3 regions of the Kitasatospora sp. NPDC059146 genome follow, and region 3 is predicted to be linked to each of the others. Evidence: riboswitches for the same ligand, from Rfam matches in the RefSeq annotation. Region 3 holds a riboswitch; each other region holds the start of a gene.

Region 1 (5,945 bases), on a different contig from region 3:
GGCCGACCAGCGTCCTGCTGACCCTGGTGCCCACCTTCGTGCTCATCGTCGTCCTGTAGGAGAAAGAGAGTTGGAAAACGTGCAGACCACCGTCACCCGGCGCACCGTCACCCGACGGACCGCCGTCCGGGGCGCCGCCGTCCTCGGCGCGGCCGCGGCCACGGCCGCCCTGCTCCCGGGCACGGCCTCGGCCGCCCCGGGCACCACCCCGCCGCAGGCTCCCGGGCTCCCCGAACTCACCGAACGGAAGCTCCCCACCAGCGCCAACGGCTGGACGATCGAGAAGGAGGCCAACCACGTCTCCACCGTCTGGACCCGCCAGGTCGCCGGCACCGGGCTCTCGGTCGACCTCCGGATCGGCGACGTCGAGGAGATCCTCGTCCACCTGATCCGGCGCTTCCACTACGAGGTGGAGGAACTCCCCGACGGCGACCTGCTCGGCTGGCAGGAGATCGGCGGCCTGCGGACGGCACTGCCGGAGTCGAACCTCGCCTCCGGCACCGCCGTCCGCATCCGCCCCGGCGCCTCGGCCAAGGGCGGCCTCTTCGCCCACCAGGAACTGGTGCTGCGCGACATCCTCGCCGACTGCCAGGGCGTGGTGCGCTGGGGCGGGGACGACGACGAGGTGGACGAGTCGCTGTTCTACCTCGCCCTCGGCCCGCAGGACCGCCGGGTGAACCGGCTCGCCGACCGCCTGCGCGGCTGGGCCGAACGCCCCGGCGCGGGCGCCGGCACCCCGGTGGACGTGGCCTCCCCGGACCGCCGCACCGAGGCGAGCACCCTGGCCCGCACCCAGCGCGCGGGCTGACCACCCCACGGGGGCGGGCCCGGCAGCCGTGCCGCGCCCGCCCCCGAACCCGTCCGATCGGCCCGCCTGATCAGCCCATCTGATCAACCCGCCCGATCAGCCCGCGAGTTCGGCCCGCAGGCGGCGGGCGGCGGCGACCAGGCTTTCCAGCGAGGCGCGGGTCTCGGGCCAGCCGCGGGTCTTGAGGCCGCAGTCGGGGTTGACCCAGAGCCGCTCGGCGGGGATCGCCGCCAGTCCGGCCCGCAGCAGCTCGACGGCCTCCTCGGTGCTCGGCACCCGCGGGGAGTGGATGTCCCAGACACCCGGGCCGACCTCGCGCGGGTACCCGGCGGAGGCCAGTTCCCCGGCGACCTCCATGTGCGAACGGGTCGCCTCCAGGGAGATCACGTCGGCGTCGAGTTCGTCGATCGCGGTCATGATCGCGCCGAACTCGGCGTAGCACATGTGGGTGTGCACCTGGGTGTCGGCGCGCACGCCCGAGGTGGCCAGCCGGAAGGCCTCGGTGGCCCAGTCCAGGTAGGCCGGGCGGCCGGCGGCGCGCAGCGGCAGGGTCTCGCGCAGGGCCGGTTCGTCGACCTGGACGACGGCGGCGCCCGCGGCCTCCAGGTCGGCGACCTCGTCGCGCAGGGCGAGGGCCACCTGCCGGGCGGTCTCGGCGAGCGGCTGGTCGTCGCGGACGAAGGACCAGGCGAGCATGGTGACCGGGCCGGTCAGCATGCCCTTGACCGGGCGGTCGGTCAGGTCCTGGGCGTAGCGGAACCAGTCGACGGTCATCGGCTGCGGGCGGGAGATGTCCCCGGCCAGGACCGGCGGCCGGACGTAGCGGGTGCCGTAGGACTGCACCCAGCCGTGCCGGGTGGCCAGGTAGCCGGTGAGCTGCTCGGCGAAGTACTGGACCATGTCGTTGCGCTCGGGCTCGCCGTGCACCAGGACGTCCAGGCCGGTCTTCTCCTGGTAGGCGACCACCTCGCGGACCTCCGCCTCCATCCGCTCCCGGTACGCGGCGGCGTCGATCCGCCCGGCGGTCAGGTCGGCCCGGGCGACGCGCAGTTCGGTGGTCTGCGGGAAGGAGCCGATGGTGGTGGTCGGCAGCAGCGGCAGTGCGAGCCGGGCCCGCTGGGCCGCGGCCCGTACGGGGTAGGGCTGGGCGCGCCGGGCGTCGCCCGGGGTGACGGCCGCGGTGCGGGCGCGTACGGCCGGGTCGCGGGTGATCGGCGAGGTGGCGCGGGAGGCCAGGTCGGCGCGGTTGGCGGCGAGTTCGGCGGTGATCGCGCCGGTGCCCTCGCGCAGGGCGCGGGCCAGCAGCGCGGTCTCGGTGGCCTTCTGCTTGGCGAAGGCGAGCCAGCGGGCGATCTGCGGGTCGATGTCGCGTTCGAGGGTGGCGTCGATCGGCACGTGCAGCAGCGAGCAGGAGGGCGCGACGTCGACCCGGTCGGCGAGCCCGAGCAGGGTGGCCAGGGTGGCCAGCGAGGCGCCCAGGTCGTTGATCCAGATGTTGCGGCCGTCGATCACCCCGGCGACCAGGCGCTTGCCGGGCAGCCCGCCGACGGCGGCGAGGTCCGCCAGGTTGGCGGCGGCCGGTCCGGTGAAGTCCAGCGCCAGGCCCTCCACCGGGGCCTTGGCCAGCACCGCCAGGGCGTCGCCGAGGCGGTCGAAGTAGCTCGCCACCAGCAGCTTGGGGCGCTCGGTCGGCGCGCCCAGCTCGCGGTAGGCCCGGGCGGCGGAGTTCAGCTCGGCCGGGGTCCGGTCCTGGACCAGCGCGGGCTCGTCCAGCTGCACCCACTCCGCGCCGGCGGCCCGGAGCGCCGCGAGCAGTTCCGCGTAGACGGGCAGCAGCCGGTCCAGCAGGGTGATCGGCTGGAAGTCGGGGGCCACCCCCGGCGCCGGCTTGGCGAGCAGCAGGTAGCTGACCGGCCCGACCAGCACCGGACGGGCGCCGTGGCCGAGCGCGAGCGCCTCCTTGAGCTCGGCGACGGCCTTGGCCGGGTTCGCGGCGAAGGCGGTATCCGGCCCCAGCTCCGGGACGAGGTAGTGGTAGTTGGTGTCGAACCACTTGGTCATCTCCAGCGGAGCGACGTCCTGGTTGCCGCGCGCCATGGCGAAGTAGCCGTCCAGCGGGTCGGCGTCGACCGCCGCCCGGTGCCGCGGCGGGATCGCGCCGACCGCCACGGTGGTGTCCAGTACGTGGTCGTAGAGCGAGAAGTCGCCGGTCGGGACCTCCTCGATGCCGGAGTCGGCGAGCTGCTGCCAGTTCCCCCGGCGCAGGTCGGCGGCGGTGGCCAGCAGCACCTCGGCGGTGACGGCGCCCTTCCAGTACCCCTCGATCGCCTTCTTCAACTCCCGGCCCCGCCCCTGGCGGGGGTAGCCGTGGGCGGTGGCGAGGGTCGCCGCGGCTGCGGACTTCGTGGTCAAGGGACTCTCCTTCGCGAGTCTGGTTCCTCAAGTGCCCGGCGACGGGGACGAGGACGCGAAGGGACGACGGACCGGACGGGCCCCCGCACACGGGTACGGCTCCGCCAGGTGTGGTCGCCGACCCGCCCTCGAGGTCACCGGATGGCCGGGCGCGAACGGTCGCACCCGGGCAGTGGCAGGTCTTCGGACTCGCGGGCCCGCCCGTCCTCCTCGAGGACCGGCACCTACTGGCCGTCGCTTCCCAGACCCGAACCGGGCCCAGTGCGTATGACGGCGGTCGTTCCCACTCACCGCTGCGGGGCAGTCCCGGACTGGCCAGTTGAAAGGCGTCACCGGGTTCCCTCTTACGACACCCCGCCTGGCGGACGGGGCGAACCAGCTGCACCCGCCACCCTACGGGCAGCCCGCCGGTTTCCGGTCGGAGAACCGCACAACCGTCCACATGATGAGACGACGTCAGCCGCCGACGACCTCGGCCTGCGACCGGGGTCAGCCTCCGGCCGCTGCGACGGCCCGGGTCAGCCGACCGCCACCCCGACCAGGCAGGTGTCATCGTCGGTGTCGGCACCGCTGTACTGCAACAGGTGGTCCAGGTGCCCCTCGAGGCCGTCCCCACCCTCGGCGGCCAGCCGGTGCGCCCGCTCGGCGAGGGTCGTCAGGTTGCTCAGCGACGCCTGGAGGGACTCGTCGCGGCGCTCGATCAGCCCGTCGGTGTACATCACCAGGGTGTCCCCGGGCCGGAGCACGATCTCCTCCTCCTGGTAGTCCGCCTGGTCGACGGCGCCGAGCAGGATCCCGCCGAGCTGCGGGAGGGTCCGCGCCCGGCCCTCGCGCAGCAGGACCGGTGGCGGGTGGCCAGCGCGGGCCCAGCGCAGCCGCCGGGTGGCGGGTTCGTAGAGCCCGCAGACGGCGGTGGCGGTCACGTTGTCCGTGAGGTGGTGGGTCACGCTGTTCAGCCAGTTGAGCAGTTGGCCCGGTCCGGCACCGGTAGCGGCCAGGCCGCGCAGGGCGTTGCGCAACGCGACCATGCCGGTGGCTGCCTCGATGCCGTGCCCGGCGACGTCGCCGACGCAGATCAGGACGTCGCCGGTGGGCAGCACGAGGGCGTCGTACCAGTCGCCGCCGACCAGGTGGTCCTTCTCGGCGGGGCGGTAGCGCACCGCCACGTGCAGGTCGTGAAGGTCCAGCGGCCCCCGGGCGGGCGGCATGATGGCGTGCTGGAGCTGGAGGGCGAGGCGGCTGCGCTCGGCGGCCTGCTGCTCGCTCTGGGCGAGCTGGTCGCGGGTGGCGGCCAGGGCGACCTCGGTCCAGTGCTGGGCGGAGATGTCCTGGTAGGCGCCGCGGACCACGCGCAGTCCGCTGTCCGGGTCGTGCACCGGTTCCGCCACCACCCGGATGTGCCGGGTGACCCCGTCGGCGCGCTGGAGGCGGAAGGCGGTGGAGGCGGGCCGCCGGTGGTGCAGCAGCGTCCGCAGGAAGCGGCCGATGGTCTGCCGGTCGTCCGGGTGGGCGTGCTCGGCGAGCTGGTCGAGGGCGATCGGCCGGTCGGTCGGCGCGAGCCCGTGCAGCTCGAACAGGGTTTCGTTCCAGTCGATCCGACGGGTCGCCAGGTTCTCCTCGAAGCCGCCGATGCGGCCGAGGCGTTGGGCGTGCTGGAGCAGTCGGGCGACCCGCGGGGTACCGTCGTCGAGCCGCCAGACGACCACCAGGTGGGTGCCGTGCCGGCTGATGCCCACCTGGGCCCGGGCGGTCAGCGGCACCCCGTCGACCAGGGCGGCCAGCCGCATGTCCTGGGTACGGAAGGGCTCGCCGGTGGCGAAGACGTGCTCGACCATCTCGGCCAGACCGCCCGGTGCGGCCGCCAGCGGGTAGGCCTCCAGCAGTCGGCGACCCACGATGGCCACCGTCGGCCGGCCGGCGAAGTCCGCGAAGGACGGGTTGACGTGCCGGATCACGAACCGGGGCGGGAGTCCGTCGTGGTCCGGGGCGAGCCGCAGGACCAGGCAGGGGTCGAACAGTCCGTCGGCCAGCTGCCGCAGTTCGTCGAACTGGGCGTCCGCGGGATCGCTGGCGGAGAACTCCCGTCCGTCCCAGGACTCCAGGGTGGCGGCGGCCACCTCGGCGAGCGCCTCGAACTGCCGTTGCAGGGGCTGGGAGCGCTCGGGGAGTTCCTCGTTCCAGCAGAGCTCCAGCACGCCGATCAGCCGGCCGCCGACCCCGGCCGGCACGGCCAGCCGACCGCCGCGGACGTCGTGCTGGCCGATCGAGGGCAGCGAGGCGTCGGCGAGCACGGGGTAGGCGACGGTGCCTCGTTCGTCCAGCGCCCGGCGGGCCGGCGTGGGCACGCCCGGGGGTACGTGGCGCCAGCGGCGGGCCTCCTCCGGCTGGAACCCGGCGCTGCCCGCGAGGGAGAGCGAGAGGTCGGGATGGGCGGCCCAGACGGCCACCGCGGCCACGCCGAGCGGCCGCAGGGCGTGCTCCAGCATGGAGCGGGCCGCGCTCTCGGCGTCGCCGCCCGCGACAGTGTCGGCCTCGATGCTGCGCAGCCGGCGGGCGACCGGGCCCGTGGTACGGACGGCCGTACCGGCGACGAAGTCACGGGCGAGTGCGGAGATCCGGTCGGCCGCGACCTGGTTGACCAGGTCGGCGGCCAGCGCCAGGGTGGTCACCCCGGCCTGCTCGGCGAGGCCCTCCAGCTGGCGGGCGGCCTCGGTGGGGCCGCAGC
Region 2 (5,945 bases), on a different contig from region 3:
CCGGTGCGGACGGTGAGGCCGTGCTCGGGCAGGCCGGCCGGGTCGCCGCCGTCGGAGAGCCAGCAGGCGACGGCGGAGCCGAGCAGCAGGGGGTCGAGGACGGGCTCGGGGCTGCCGAAGTCGCGTGCGGCGTGGGCTTCGAGGAGTCGGCCGCCGGGCAGCCGGAGCAGGTGCCGGGCCGGGCCGAGGGCGGCCACCGCGACGGCGAGGCCGGGCAGTTCGAGGGCGGTGTCGGCGAGCCACTCGACGGCGGGGCGTTCGGCCCGGGCCTCGGTGCGGGCGAGGACTTCGGCGGTGTACCGCAGGGCGTCGCCCGGGTGGTCGTCGGTGAGGGCGTGGAAGCCGCGCGGGGTGTGGTCGTCGGGGTGGAAGGGGTAGCGCCGCAGGCTGACCTCCGTCCCCTCGCTCTTGCCCTCGACGTCGTACGCGCTGGGCCCTTCGCCGCCTCCGGGCCGGGGCGCGGGCTTGGGGTAGGGCGGCAGGACGGGTTCGCCGGCGGGCTCGTCGAGGCCGTCGAGGAAGGAGTAGAGCAGTGGGCGCAGCAGTCGGGCGGATTCGCCGCGGTGGGCGAGCGAGCGGTCGGTGATGGCCGTCAGGTCGGTGCGGTCGTCCGGGGTCCGGGCCAGGGCGAGTTCGAGTTGGGCGGCGAGGTCGCCGTCGGGGTCGAGGACGGGTGCGGCCTGGCCGAAGGCGTAGCTGGGGGACCGCGGGTCGAGTTCGGCGGCGCCGGTGGCGACGATCATCGTGGGCCGTCGCAGGGCGGCGCCGTAGAAGGAGACCGAGCCGTGGTCGCCGATCATGACGTCGGCGGCGACGAGGGCGGCCTGCCAGCCCTGGTGGGGCGGGACGAGGCGCAGGCCCATCCGCCGGGCGTCGTCGAGCAGGGCCGCCGGGTCGTGCCGGCTCCAGATGTTGGGGTGCAGCACGACGGCCACCGCGTACTCGTCGGCGGGCAGTCGGCGGACCAGCCGCTGCGGCAGGTCGGGGTGACGGCCGAATAACGAGTGCTCGCTCCAGGTGGAGTCGACGACGACGAGTCGGCGGCCGTCGACGGCGCCGAGGGCGGCGCGGTAGCCGTCGCGGGAGCGTCGGCTGCGCAGGATCCGGTCGAAGCACGGGTCGCCGACGACCTCGGCGACGTCCAGGGCCTCGGGGCAGGAGGCCCGCAGCCGGTCCAGCTGTTCGGGGTGGGAGAGGCCGAGGACGTCGACGAACACCTCTCCGCGGTGGGTGAGTTCGTTGCGGGAGAGGCCGGCGGAGCTGACCGCGTCGCCGGTGGACTCGGTGACCAGGCGGTTGTAGCCGGCACCGTGCGGGAGGACGACCAGGCGGGCGTCCAGCCGGTGCATGGAGGCGTGGACGGCGCAGGCGACGGCCAGGTCGAAGCGGTGGCGGACGGCGTCCTCCCAGTCCAGCACGGTGTAGCCGGGCAGGCCGTGGAGGTACTCGTCCAGGGCGCGGTCGGCGAAGGCGGAGCCGGGGTTGACGGTGAAGTACCGCTCGATGCCGTCCGGGTCGAGCAGGGTGAGGACGTCCAGGACCCGGGTCGCCGAGGTGAGGGTGCGGGCGACCGCCAGCACGCGGGCCTTGACCGGGCGGGTGTTCCAGCGGTCGGCGGGCCAGACGTGGGGGTGGGACGGCACATCGTGATCGTACTCACCCCGCCGCGCCCCCGGCGTGGTTTGCCGAGTGTCGGTCAGCCCGCCGCCGCGGCGGGCTCCTCGTGGTCGGCGGCGGCGCACTCGTCGAGGAGGGGGCGCAGGGCGTCGTCCACGAGCCGGTAGCGCACCACGCGTCCGTCCTTGTCGCCGGTGACCACGCCCGCCGTGCGGAGCAGTCGCAGGGCCTGGGAGACGGCCGGGTCGCGCATGCCGGTGGCGACCGCCAGGTCGCTGACGGCGAGCGGGCCGGCCCGGTGGAGGGCGAGCAGCAGGGCGAGCCGGCCGGGGTCGGAGAGCAGGGAGAACCGCTCGGCCCAGGTCCGGACGTGGGCGGTGTCCCCGATGGCGGCGATGGCCTCGCAGACCCGGTGTCCGTCGATGGTGCGGTGGCCCGCGCGGTCGGCCGGTACGAGATGCATGCGGACATTCTGGCAGCTCACGACCTGTGATCCTGGACACCTGCACAGGTGCGCAACCTTGCGAGGGTGTGGTCCTGCCCCTACGGTGTTCCCCGCCGTGGTGCTCGGGAAGACCGGTGACGGACCCTCAACAGGTCCCATTCCGGAGCGGCCCTCGCCACTGTGATCGGGGGACAGTCGTCCGGATCCACGTGCCACTGGGTGCTTCGTGCACCTGGGAAGGCGGGTCGGGAAGCCCCGTGAGCCAGGAGACCGGCCACGGCATCTCACGAAGTCATTCCACGAGGTGCTGGAGCGTGATCCGAAGATGACCCTGCCCGAAACCGCCGCGCCCGCCGAGGCGGGCCCCGCCCCCTCCGTACTGCCCACCTTCCGGTGGAAGCGCGAGGACACCCTCCGGACCGCCGGGTTGATGGGGGTGATCCTGGCCATGCACGTGGTGGCCTTCGGGACCCTCGTCTTCCTGGTCGCGCCGCACAACTACGCCGTCGGCACCCAGGTCTTCGGGGTGGGCCTGGGCATCACGGCCTACACCCTCGGCATGCGGCACGCCTTCGACGCCGACCACATCGCGGTGATCGACAACACCACCCGCAAGCTGATGGCGGACGGCAAGCGGCCGGTCTCGGTCGGCTTCTGGTTCGCGCTCGGCCACTCCTCGATGGTGGTCATCATGGCCGCCCTGGTGGCGGGCGGCGCCCAGCTGGCGAACACGCTGATGGACGACGACTCGGCCACCCACAAGTGGCTCGGGCTGGTCGGCACCACGGCCTCCGGCGCCTTCCTCTACCTGATCGGCGCGCTCAACCTGGCGGCGCTGCTCGGCATCCTCAAGGTGTTCCGCTCGATGCGGGCCGGGCAGTTCGACGAGTCGGAGCTGGAGGCGCACCTCGACTCGCGCGGCTTCATGGCCCGGATCCTGAACCGGGCGACCCGCTCGATCACCCGGCCCGGGCAGATGTTCCCGGTCGGCATGGTGCTGGGCCTGGGCTTCGACACCGCGACCGAGGTCACCCTGATGGTGATGGCCGGTTCGGGCGCGGCGGCCGGGCTGCCCTGGTACGCGATCGTCTGCCTGCCGCTGCTGTTCGCGGCCGGGATGAGCCTGTTCGACACCCTGGACGGGACGTTCATGAACTTCGCGTACCAGTGGGCCTTCTCCAACCCGGTGCGCAAGGTGTACTACAACCTGACCATCACCGGGCTGTCGATCGCGGTGGCCTTCATCATCGGCACCATCGAGCTGGTCGGCGTGCTGCACGAGAAGCTCGACCTGACCGACCCGGTGACCGGGTTCATCGCGGACATCTCGCTGGACAACGTCGGCTACGCGATCGCCGGGCTGTTCGTGGTGGTGTGGGCGATCGCCATCGCGTACTGGAAGCTGGCGGGCGTCGAGAAGCGCTGGACGCCCACGCAGCAGCAGTAGCGGTGGCGGCAGTGCCCGCGCGTCGCGAACGGCGCCTCCCCGAGCCGGGGAGGCGCCGTTCGCGTTCCGCCGTCAGTGCCGGTCGCCGTAGCGGCGGCGGAACTGCTCGACCCGGCCGGCGGTGTCGAGCACCCGGGACTGGCCGGTGTAGAAGGGGTGGCTCGCCGAGGAGATCTCGACGTCGATCACCGGGTAGGTGTTGCCGTCCTCCCACTCGACCGTGCGGTCACCGGTGACCGTGGAGCGGGTGAGGAAGGCGAGGCCGCCGACCTTGTCGCGGAAGACGACCGGGCGGTAGGCGGGGTGGATTCCGGGCTTCATGGCTGGGCTCCTCCGAGGGGTTCGTGCGGTCAGCGCTCTTCGCGGAAGTCGACGTGCCGGCCCGCGACCGGGTCGTACTTGCGCAGGACCATCCGGTCCGGGTCGTTGCGGCGGTTCTTGCGGGTCACGTACGTGTAGCCGGTGCCGGCGGTGGAGCGGAGCTTGATCACGGGGCGCAGTTCGCTGCGGGCCATCGGGCGTCCTCCTGGGGTCTCGGGCCCGTGGACCCTCGGGGTCCGGGGGCCTCCGGGTGCGGGGTTCGCGGGGATGGATCGGAACCGTACACCGAAATGGATGTCATTTTCATCTGGTGTAACGTGACCTCCGTCCTGCCCATTCCCGGACGCCAGGGAGCACCCATGTCCGCCCACTGCCGGCTCACCGGCCGCCGGCCCGGCTTCGGCAACGCGATCTCGCACTCGCACCGCCGCACCCCGCGCCGCTTCGACCCCAACATCCAGCGCAAGCGCTACTGGCTGCCCAGTGAGGGCCGGTACGTCCGGCTGGTGCTGAGCGCCAAGGGGATCAAGACCGTCGACACGATCGGCGTCGAGGCCGCCGTCGCCCGCATCCGCGCCCGAGGGGGGAAGGTCTGATGGCCAAGCAGAGCAAGATCGCCAAGAACGAGCAGCGGCGAGTGATCGTCGCCCGCTACGCCCAGCGCCGGGCCGAACTCAAGCGGCTCATCGCCCACCCCGGCACCGCCCCCGCCGAGCGCGCCGCCGCCCAGGCCGAACTCGCCCGCCAGCCCCGCGACGCGAGCCCCACCAGGGTCCGCAACCGCGATGCCGTCGACGGCCGGCCGCGCGGCTACCTGCGCGCCTTCGGCCTCTCCCGGGTCAACCTGCGCGTCCACGCCCACGCCGGACACCTGCCGGGCGTGCGCAAGGCGAGCTGGTGAGCGGCATGGACGGCACCAGGCTCCCGGTGGTGGTGGTCGCCGGGCTGCACCCGGACGAACGCCGGTCCGCCGTCGAGGAGTTGACGGCCGCCGCGGTGGACGCCGTGGTGCTGCGGCACGACCTGCGGGACGCCGCGCGCGGCCTGGTCCACCGCGAACTGCGGGACGCCGGCGGGGCGTTCGACACCGGCTCGGTCCCGCTGGTGAACGACTGCCCGTGCTGCGCCCTGCGCGAGGACCTGCTGCCCCGGCTGCTGGAACTCGCCGACGGCGGCCGGTACGGGCTCGCGGTGGTCGAACTCTGGGGCGGCAGCGACCCGCACCCCGCGGTCGAGGTGCTCGCCGGGGGCGAGGTGGACGGCCGCCCCCTGGCGGAGGCGATCGAACTCGCGGGCGTGGTCACCGCCGTCGACCCGGACCGGCTGGTCGGCGAACTCTCCGTGCCCGACGAGCTGGTGGAGCACGGGCAGCACACCGCCGCCCGGGACGAACGCACCCGCGCCGAGGCGCTCGCCCACCAGGTCGAGTACGCCACCACGCTCGCCGTGCCGCGCGCCACCGCGCACGCGCCGGGGCTCGCGCTGCTGCGCCAGCTCCACCCGACCGCCCGGGTGGTCCGGCTCGGCACCGGTGCGCTCGCCCGGGCCGCCCTCGGCGGCTTCGACGTGGCCGCCGCGCGCGACCGCGTCAACCCGGCGATCGCGCTGCTCCCCCAGGAGAGCGACGAGGCCGGGGTGAGCACCCTGGTCTGGGAGCGCCGCCGGCCGCTGCACCCGGAACGGCTGCACCGGGCCCTCGAACTGCTCGTCCCGGCCGCCCAGCGCAGCCGCGGCAGGTTCTGGCTCGCCAACCGGCCCGACCTGATGCTCGCCTGGGACGCGGCCGGGGCCAACCTCGCGGTCGAGGAGTGCGGGCCCTGGCTGATCGCCCTGCCCGACGCCGCCTGGGACCTCTACCCGCCGGCCCGCCGCGCCGCGGCCGCCCTCGACTGGCACCCCCTGCACGGGGACCGGGTGCAGCAGCTCAGCTTCACCGCGGAGGGGTTGGACGTCGACGGCCTCACCGAACTGCTCGACTCCTGCCTGCTCACCGACACCGAACTCGCCGCCGGCGAACCCGGCTGGAAGGCCCTCCCGGACGGCTTCCGGGACCTCCTCGACCCCGTCCACCACTGACCGACACCGCCCACCACCGCAAGGGAGCACCCGTGCGCA
Region 3 (5,945 bases):
GCAGGTCCAGGGTCTCCTCGACCCGCTTGCGCATGACCTCCGGGGGGATCGCCAACTGCTCCATGACGTAGGCGAGTTCCTCCTCCACCGTGTCGGTGGTGAAGCCGGCCGACGGGTCCTGTCCCACGACGCCGACCACGTCGGCGAGTTCTCTCGGCGGGTGGTGGGCGGTGTCCCGGCCGTCCACGGTGACCCGGCCTCGCAGGGTGCCGCCGGTGAAGTGCGGCACGAGGCCGTTGACGGCGCCGAGCAGGGTGGACTTGCCCGCCCCGGTACGGCCGACCACCAGGCAGAGCTCGCCCTCCGGGATGTGCAGGTCGACGTCGCGCAGGACGGGCGTGCTCTCGCCGTCGTACACCACGCCGACCCGGTCGAATCGGATCACGTGCTCACCTCGGAGGTCGTGCGGTCGGTGGTGGTGGCGGCGGCGGTGGCGGTGGCGTCGTCGGGGTGCGCGGTCGGGCGCGGCCCCGGCACGGCGGTGGGTCCGGGCGTGCGGCCGGGCGGCGGCGAGACGATCCCGGCCGCGCCCGCCAGGAGCAGGGCGAGCACCGGGACGAGCGGCAGCGTCGGCCAGGTCAGCGGGTAGAGGGAGGGGTTGAGGTCGGTGGCGTCGTAGCCGACGGTGGCGGACAGCAGCACGGCGGCGGCCGCTCCGCAACCGGCCACGCCCCACTCCGCGGCCCGCCAGCGGTCCGGCCGGTAGGTGGTGCGCCGCACCCGGCGCCCGCCGAGCAGCAGACCCGCCACGCAGAGCACGGCACCCGCGAGGAAGGCGGGCAGGCCGAGCGCGGCCGGGGCCGTCCCGTCCAGCAGTCCGTACACCCCGGCGCACAGGCCGCACATGCCGAGCAGCATCAGCACCCCGGTGAGCCGGCGGGACCGGCGCGAGGCGGTGCCGGAACGCCCGTAGCCACGCGAGTCCATCGCGGCCGCGAGGCCCAGCGAACGCTCCAGCGCGTCCTCCAGGACCGGCACCACGATGCTGCGCAGGGCACGGACGCCCTTGCGCCGCCCCGCACGCAACCGCCGTGCCCGGGCGACCCGTTGGACGCTCTGCACCAGCTGGGGCGCGACACTGAGCGCCACCGTCACGGCGACGCCGAGCTCGTAGAGGGCACCGGGCAGGACGCGCAGGGCCCGCTTGGGGTTGGCGAGGGTGTTCGCGGCGCCGATGCAGCAGATCAGACAGGCCAGCCGCAGCCCGTCGAAGGCCGCGGAGAGCGTGGCCTCCAGCGAGACCGGGCCGCCGATCCGGATCCCCGCGTACCAGTCGGGGGTGGGGATGTGCGGCAGGGAGAAGAGCAGGTGGTCGTGCGGGGTGACACCGGTGGCGAAGACGCATCGGAAGACCACCCGGATCGCCACCACCGTCAGCGCCAGCCACAGGTAGTAGGTGAACCCGCGGGCCCACGGGGCCTCGCTGCGGCGGGCGGTGACCACGTAGCCGAGCACGGCGAGGACGAGCAGGAGCAGCAAGGGGTTGGTGGTGCGGCTGGCCGCGGTCGCCAGGGCGAGCGCCCAGGCCCACCAGGCCAGCGGGTGGAGGTTGCGCGGGGCGCGCCGGCCCCCGGCGCCCCGCCCGGGGCTGCGCTGCGGGGAGCCGAGGCCGCAGGTGTCTTGCGCGCTCACCGGATCACTCGGCCCGTCGGCGGCGACGGCGTGCGGCCACCACCGTGGCCACGCCCAGCGCCACGACGAGGACCGCCCCGAGCGCAGCGGGCACCATCGAACCGGAGTCGTGCGGGGCGTCGGCCACCGGGTTGGCGTCCACCACCCCGCCGGGCACGGCGGGCGCGGACGTCGCCCCGGCCGCGGCCACGGCCGTCTGCGGTGTCGGCCCGTCACTCGGGGTCTCGGTCGGCGGGGCGGTGGAGACTTCGGCCGGTACCGGCGTGGGATCGGGCGCTCCCGGCGGGGTGATGCCGTCCGCAGGAGTGGCCGCGGTACCCGTTCCCGGGGTCGCGGCGGGCGCCGGCGGACGGGTTCCGCCGGGCCGGGGTGCGGCCGGGGCCGGGGCACCCCCGGTCGAGCCGGAGCCGCCGCCACGCGTCGTACCGCTGCCGCCCGTCGTGCCCGATCCGCCCGTCGTACCGGAACCGCTCGCCGCTCCGCCGGAGCCGCCCGTCGTGCCCTGGCCCGGGTCGGCCGGCTGCCCGCCGGAACTGGGGTTGTGGGCCCGGACGCTGTCCGGCGAGAAGGTCGGACGCCCCTCGGTGCCCTCCACGTTGGTGCCGCCGTAGATCCACAGGTCGACGCTGCCGGGCTTCGGCTGGTAGAGCATCGCCCCGAGCTGGCTGTAGGACCACTCGTTCTGGCCCGGATCAGCGTGCCAGTACGACCAGTACGCGGTGGCCGGAGGTGTCAGGACGCACTTCTCCTGGTCCGGGGTCGGGAACTGCTTGCCGCCCTGGTAACCGCTGTAGCCGATCCGGCAGATGAAGGCCGGGCCGTCGTGGCCGGTGCCGGTGGTCTTCCAACCCCCTTGGTTCAGCAGGGTGTAGCCGGTGGTGGGCGTGGAGCCGCAGGAGCGCAGCAGCGGGCCGCCCCACTTGCTCAGGTCCACGGCGAGGACGACCCCGGAGGTCGGAGTGCACTGCTCCATCGGCAACGGCGCAGCGGCAGCCGGGACCACGCCCACGGCGAGGCCGCCGAATGCCAGCGCCGAGGTCAGTGCCGCCGCCCCGGACAGCCGGGCGAGCCGCTGCCCGAGTCCCCGGCTCACCGGTGACGCCCCGGGGCGGCCGTCCGGCGGCGACGGGCGACGATGACGGCAGCGGCACCGAGCGCGGTCAGCGCACCGGCGGCCGCCGTCAGCGCCAGTGCCTGGGTTCCGGTGCTCGCGAGGTGATCCGAACCGGTCTGCACCGGGACGCCTCCGGCCGCCTCGGCACCGCCATCCGTCGGGGCGTCGACGCCACCGGACGACGGCGCGCCGGTGGTCGGGCCGGGCCCGGTCGTGGTGGGCGAACCCGTCGGGGTCCCGGTGGACGTGGTCGTCGGGGTGGAGGTGCCGGTCGGGGTGGGCGTACCGGACGGAGTGGTGGAGGGAGTACCCGTCGGGGTGACCGTACTCGTCGGGGTCGGCGTGCCGGACGGCGTGGTGGACGGCGTCCCGGTCGGCGTCGGCGAGCCGCCGAGGTCGCGGGACAGCGTGCCGAAGGAGATGCCGGTGGCGCCGCCGAGCACCTGCGTGGACGCCCGGACGTCCGACCCCCGCTGCCCGGTGGAGGCGACGTTGAACCCGCCGTCACCATTCTGCTGCCCGGCGAGGAAGTCGAGCGCCTTGGCGATCTGTCCGCCGTAGGCGGCCTTGCGCAGCGTCATCCCCTGGACGGCCAGCGCGGCCGAGTTGGTGGAGTTGCCGGCCGCGCCGGGGAAGCCGCCGTCGGGCAACTGCCGTGCGGCGAGCCAGCCGAGGCCCTTCTCGACCGCCTGGGCGGCCTCGTCCCCGGGGACCAGGGCGAGGGCCATGACGGCCATGGCCGTGCTGTCCACATCCGCGTCACCGGCGGCCGGGATCAGGCTCGGCCAGGACCCGTCCGGGTGCTGGAGGCTCCTCAGGTAGCCGATCGCGGGAGCGGCACCGGTCGACTCTCCGGCCCGGAGCTGGGCCATGACGGCGAGCGCCTGGGAGAAGACCGAGGTGGCGTAGGTGTAGTTGCCCGGGGCGTCGCAGCCCGTGCTCGCGTCGGCCTTGGTGCACACCATCGCGGCGAGGGCGGCGATCAGGTCGTGGCCGCCGAAGTTCCGCGGGTTGCGGCCGACCGCCTCGGCGAGCAGCGCCTCCTTGCCGATGGACCCGCCGCCGGCGTACTCGGTGCCGATGGCGGTCCAGTCGTTGACGGTGCGCGCGCTCGCGTCCTTGCCCTGCTGGTCCAGGAAGTCGACGATCCTGCGCAGCGCGGCGTCGTCCGTACCGGTCGCGGCGAGGGCGTAGGCCCCGTCGATGGTCAGGCCGAAGTCGGCGAAGGCCGGGAACCCCTCGTAGTAGTGACCGTCCGTCAGGCGGGACGGGTCGGTGAGGTAGGCACTCCCCTTGGCGGCGTCCGGCTTCCTCCCGGCAGGCGGGGTCGGTGTGGCGGTGGGGCCGTCCGCGTCGTGCCGAGCGGTGGTGAGGTCGGCACCGGTCAGGGCCGGGATCGTCGGCCGGGCTGCCGCGCTCTCGGGGTGCCCCAGCAGGACCGTACCGCAGGCGGCGACCGCGACGGCACCGGCGACCACCAGCGAGGCGAGGTCCCGGTTTCTGTGACGTGTACGACTGCTGCTGACCCTCACGACGACTCCCTGGTCGGTCGACACGGGAGAAACGGCGCAGCCGACGGCCGCCCACGGGGAACACGGGACCGTCGAGACCACGTCGTAGTCCGCGACGACGCAAGTGCTGTGTGAACACACCCCCGGTCCAGGCATTCCGGCTCACCCACCCTCAGGTGGGTCCACGGTTGCGGGTCAGCGCCGGAGTTGGACCGGCTTCCCCTGAATGCCGAGGGCAAAAAATCGGTTCATCAGACCACGTTGACCGAAGCAGAGTCAATGAGGCGTCAGCGGTGGCCGAGCGGGAGGACCCGGGTGCGGCACCGGGGCTGACGCGCAGCGGTGGGGGGGTCACCGGTGCCCCGGCCCCTCCCGGGAGAGGAGCCGGGGCACCGGTCGGCGTCCGCGGTTCAGGACGCGGTTCAGGACGCGGTGATGCCCGGCTGGGCACCGGCGCCGAAGGACCAGCCCTCGACGTCGCCGGGTGCCGGGTTGTAGCTGCCCGCGCCCAGGTTGCTGTACGACCAGGGGCCGCCGTGCTGGGCGTGCCAGTACGACCAGTAGGCGCTGCCGGTCGGGTTGGTGCAGGTCGTCGGCAGGGCGTTGATCGTGCAGACGAAGCCCGGGAAGCGCGGGTGGAAGGAGTACGAGAAACCGGCCCCGGTCAGCGCGGCCAGGCCGCTGGCCGGGTCGCCGGGCGCACAGCCGGTCTGGACGCCGCCGCCGACGGCGGTGAAGTCGACCACGACGGTGACCCCGGTGGTGCCGGTGCAGGCGTCCGCCCGCGCCTGCGGGGCCTGGACGGCGGAGACGCCGAGCAGGCCGGCCGTGAGGGCCGCCGCAGCGGCGATCGACCCGAGCGTACGGCGGGCCGGGCGGGCACGGCGGGCCGGGCGGACCGCGGTGAAGGTGTCGGTCATCGGTGAAATCCTCCTGGAGTCAGGCTCGTTCAGCGCACGGCCGTGGGCGTGGCCGTGGCCGTGTCCGTAACCGTGGCCGGGCAGGCGAGGGTCGGGGCGCCGGGGCGTGCACCGGCGGCGGACAGCGTGGCCAGCGGGGTGCCCGCGAGGCCGAGGACGGCCTGTGCCGTGGCCCGGGCTCCGTTGCCCGCGTTGAAACCGCTCGCGTCGTAGGCGACGGCGCCGCGGACCGCCGGGTCCGCGGAGCAGTCCTGCTGGAACTTGACCAGCCGGCTCCAGCCCTTGAAGCCGGCGGCCAGGCGCCCGCCGGAGAACAGCGCCTGGGTGGCCAGGCCGGTGGTGTTGGCGTTGGAGGCGGTCGCCCCGGCGGCCGCGAACCCGCCGTCGCCGTTCTGGTGGGCGGTGAGCCAGCCGAGTCCCGTGTTCGCCTTGGCGGCGCGACCGGTGGCGGCGAGGGCCTGGACGGCGAGCGCGGTGGCGTCGGGGTCGCTGGTGCAGGCGGCCTGGCCGAAGGAGACCGGGAAGCCGCCGTCCGCGCACTGGCTGTTCGCCAGGAAGTCGACGGCCGCCGCCGGGGCGTCACCGGGCGTGCGGTGCAGGGCGATCAGGGCGAGGGACTGGCCGAAGGCGTTGCTGTAGTCGCCCCACTGGGAGCGGTCGGAGAAGCGGCCTCCGGCGGTCTGCAGCGAGCGCAGCCGGGCCGGCAGGTCGACGCCGCCGAAGGCGGTCGGGTCCCCGCCGCGGACCTCGACGGCGAGCAGCAGCTTG

The links. Region 3 has a riboswitch for cobalamin ahead of ACFXPX_RS11835 (prenyltransferase/squalene oxidase repeat-containing protein). Riboswitches for the same ligand answer to the same signal wherever they lie in the genome.
Region 1: another riboswitch for cobalamin. It lies ahead of metE (5-methyltetrahydropteroyltriglutamate--homocysteine S-methyltransferase); the one in region 3 lies ahead of ACFXPX_RS11835 (prenyltransferase/squalene oxidase repeat-containing protein).
Region 2: another riboswitch for cobalamin. It lies ahead of ACFXPX_RS23335 (HoxN/HupN/NixA family nickel/cobalt transporter); the one in region 3 lies ahead of ACFXPX_RS11835 (prenyltransferase/squalene oxidase repeat-containing protein).

What each region holds. Positions count from the first base shown of each region.
Region 1 is NZ_JBHZCY010000045.1:41,417-47,361, reverse strand. Features, by position in the region: gene ACFXPX_RS20575 (hypothetical protein) at 1-59, shown strand, start outside; gene ACFXPX_RS20570 (hypothetical protein) at 80-808, shown strand; gene metE (5-methyltetrahydropteroyltriglutamate--homocysteine S-methyltransferase) at 905-3,220, opposite strand; cobalamin riboswitch at 3,398-3,567, opposite strand; gene ACFXPX_RS20560 (SpoIIE family protein phosphatase) at 3,739-5,945, opposite strand, start outside.
Region 2 is NZ_JBHZCY010000055.1:50,100-56,044, reverse strand. Features, by position in the region: gene ACFXPX_RS23345 (hypothetical protein) at 1-1,643, opposite strand, end outside; gene ACFXPX_RS23340 (ArsR/SmtB family transcription factor) at 1,697-2,080, opposite strand; cobalamin riboswitch at 2,162-2,356, shown strand; gene ACFXPX_RS23335 (HoxN/HupN/NixA family nickel/cobalt transporter) at 2,388-3,509, shown strand; gene ACFXPX_RS23330 (type B 50S ribosomal protein L31) at 3,582-3,830, opposite strand; gene rpmG (50S ribosomal protein L33) at 3,860-4,024, opposite strand; gene rpmB (50S ribosomal protein L28) at 4,190-4,426, shown strand; gene rpsN (30S ribosomal protein S14) at 4,426-4,731, shown strand; gene ACFXPX_RS23310 (CobW family GTP-binding protein) at 4,737-5,906, shown strand; gene rpsR (30S ribosomal protein S18) at 5,939-5,945, shown strand, end outside.
Region 3 is NZ_JBHZCY010000020.1:33,678-39,622, reverse strand. Features, by position in the region: gene ACFXPX_RS11850 (ABC transporter ATP-binding protein) at 1-385, opposite strand, end outside; gene ACFXPX_RS11845 (CbiQ family ECF transporter T component) at 382-1,632, opposite strand; gene ACFXPX_RS11840 (hypothetical protein) at 1,637-2,725, opposite strand; gene ACFXPX_RS11835 (prenyltransferase/squalene oxidase repeat-containing protein) at 2,722-4,278, opposite strand; cobalamin riboswitch at 4,387-4,531, opposite strand; gene ACFXPX_RS11830 (flagellar hook-length control protein FliK) at 4,680-5,177, opposite strand; gene ACFXPX_RS11825 (peptidase) at 5,207-5,945, opposite strand, start outside.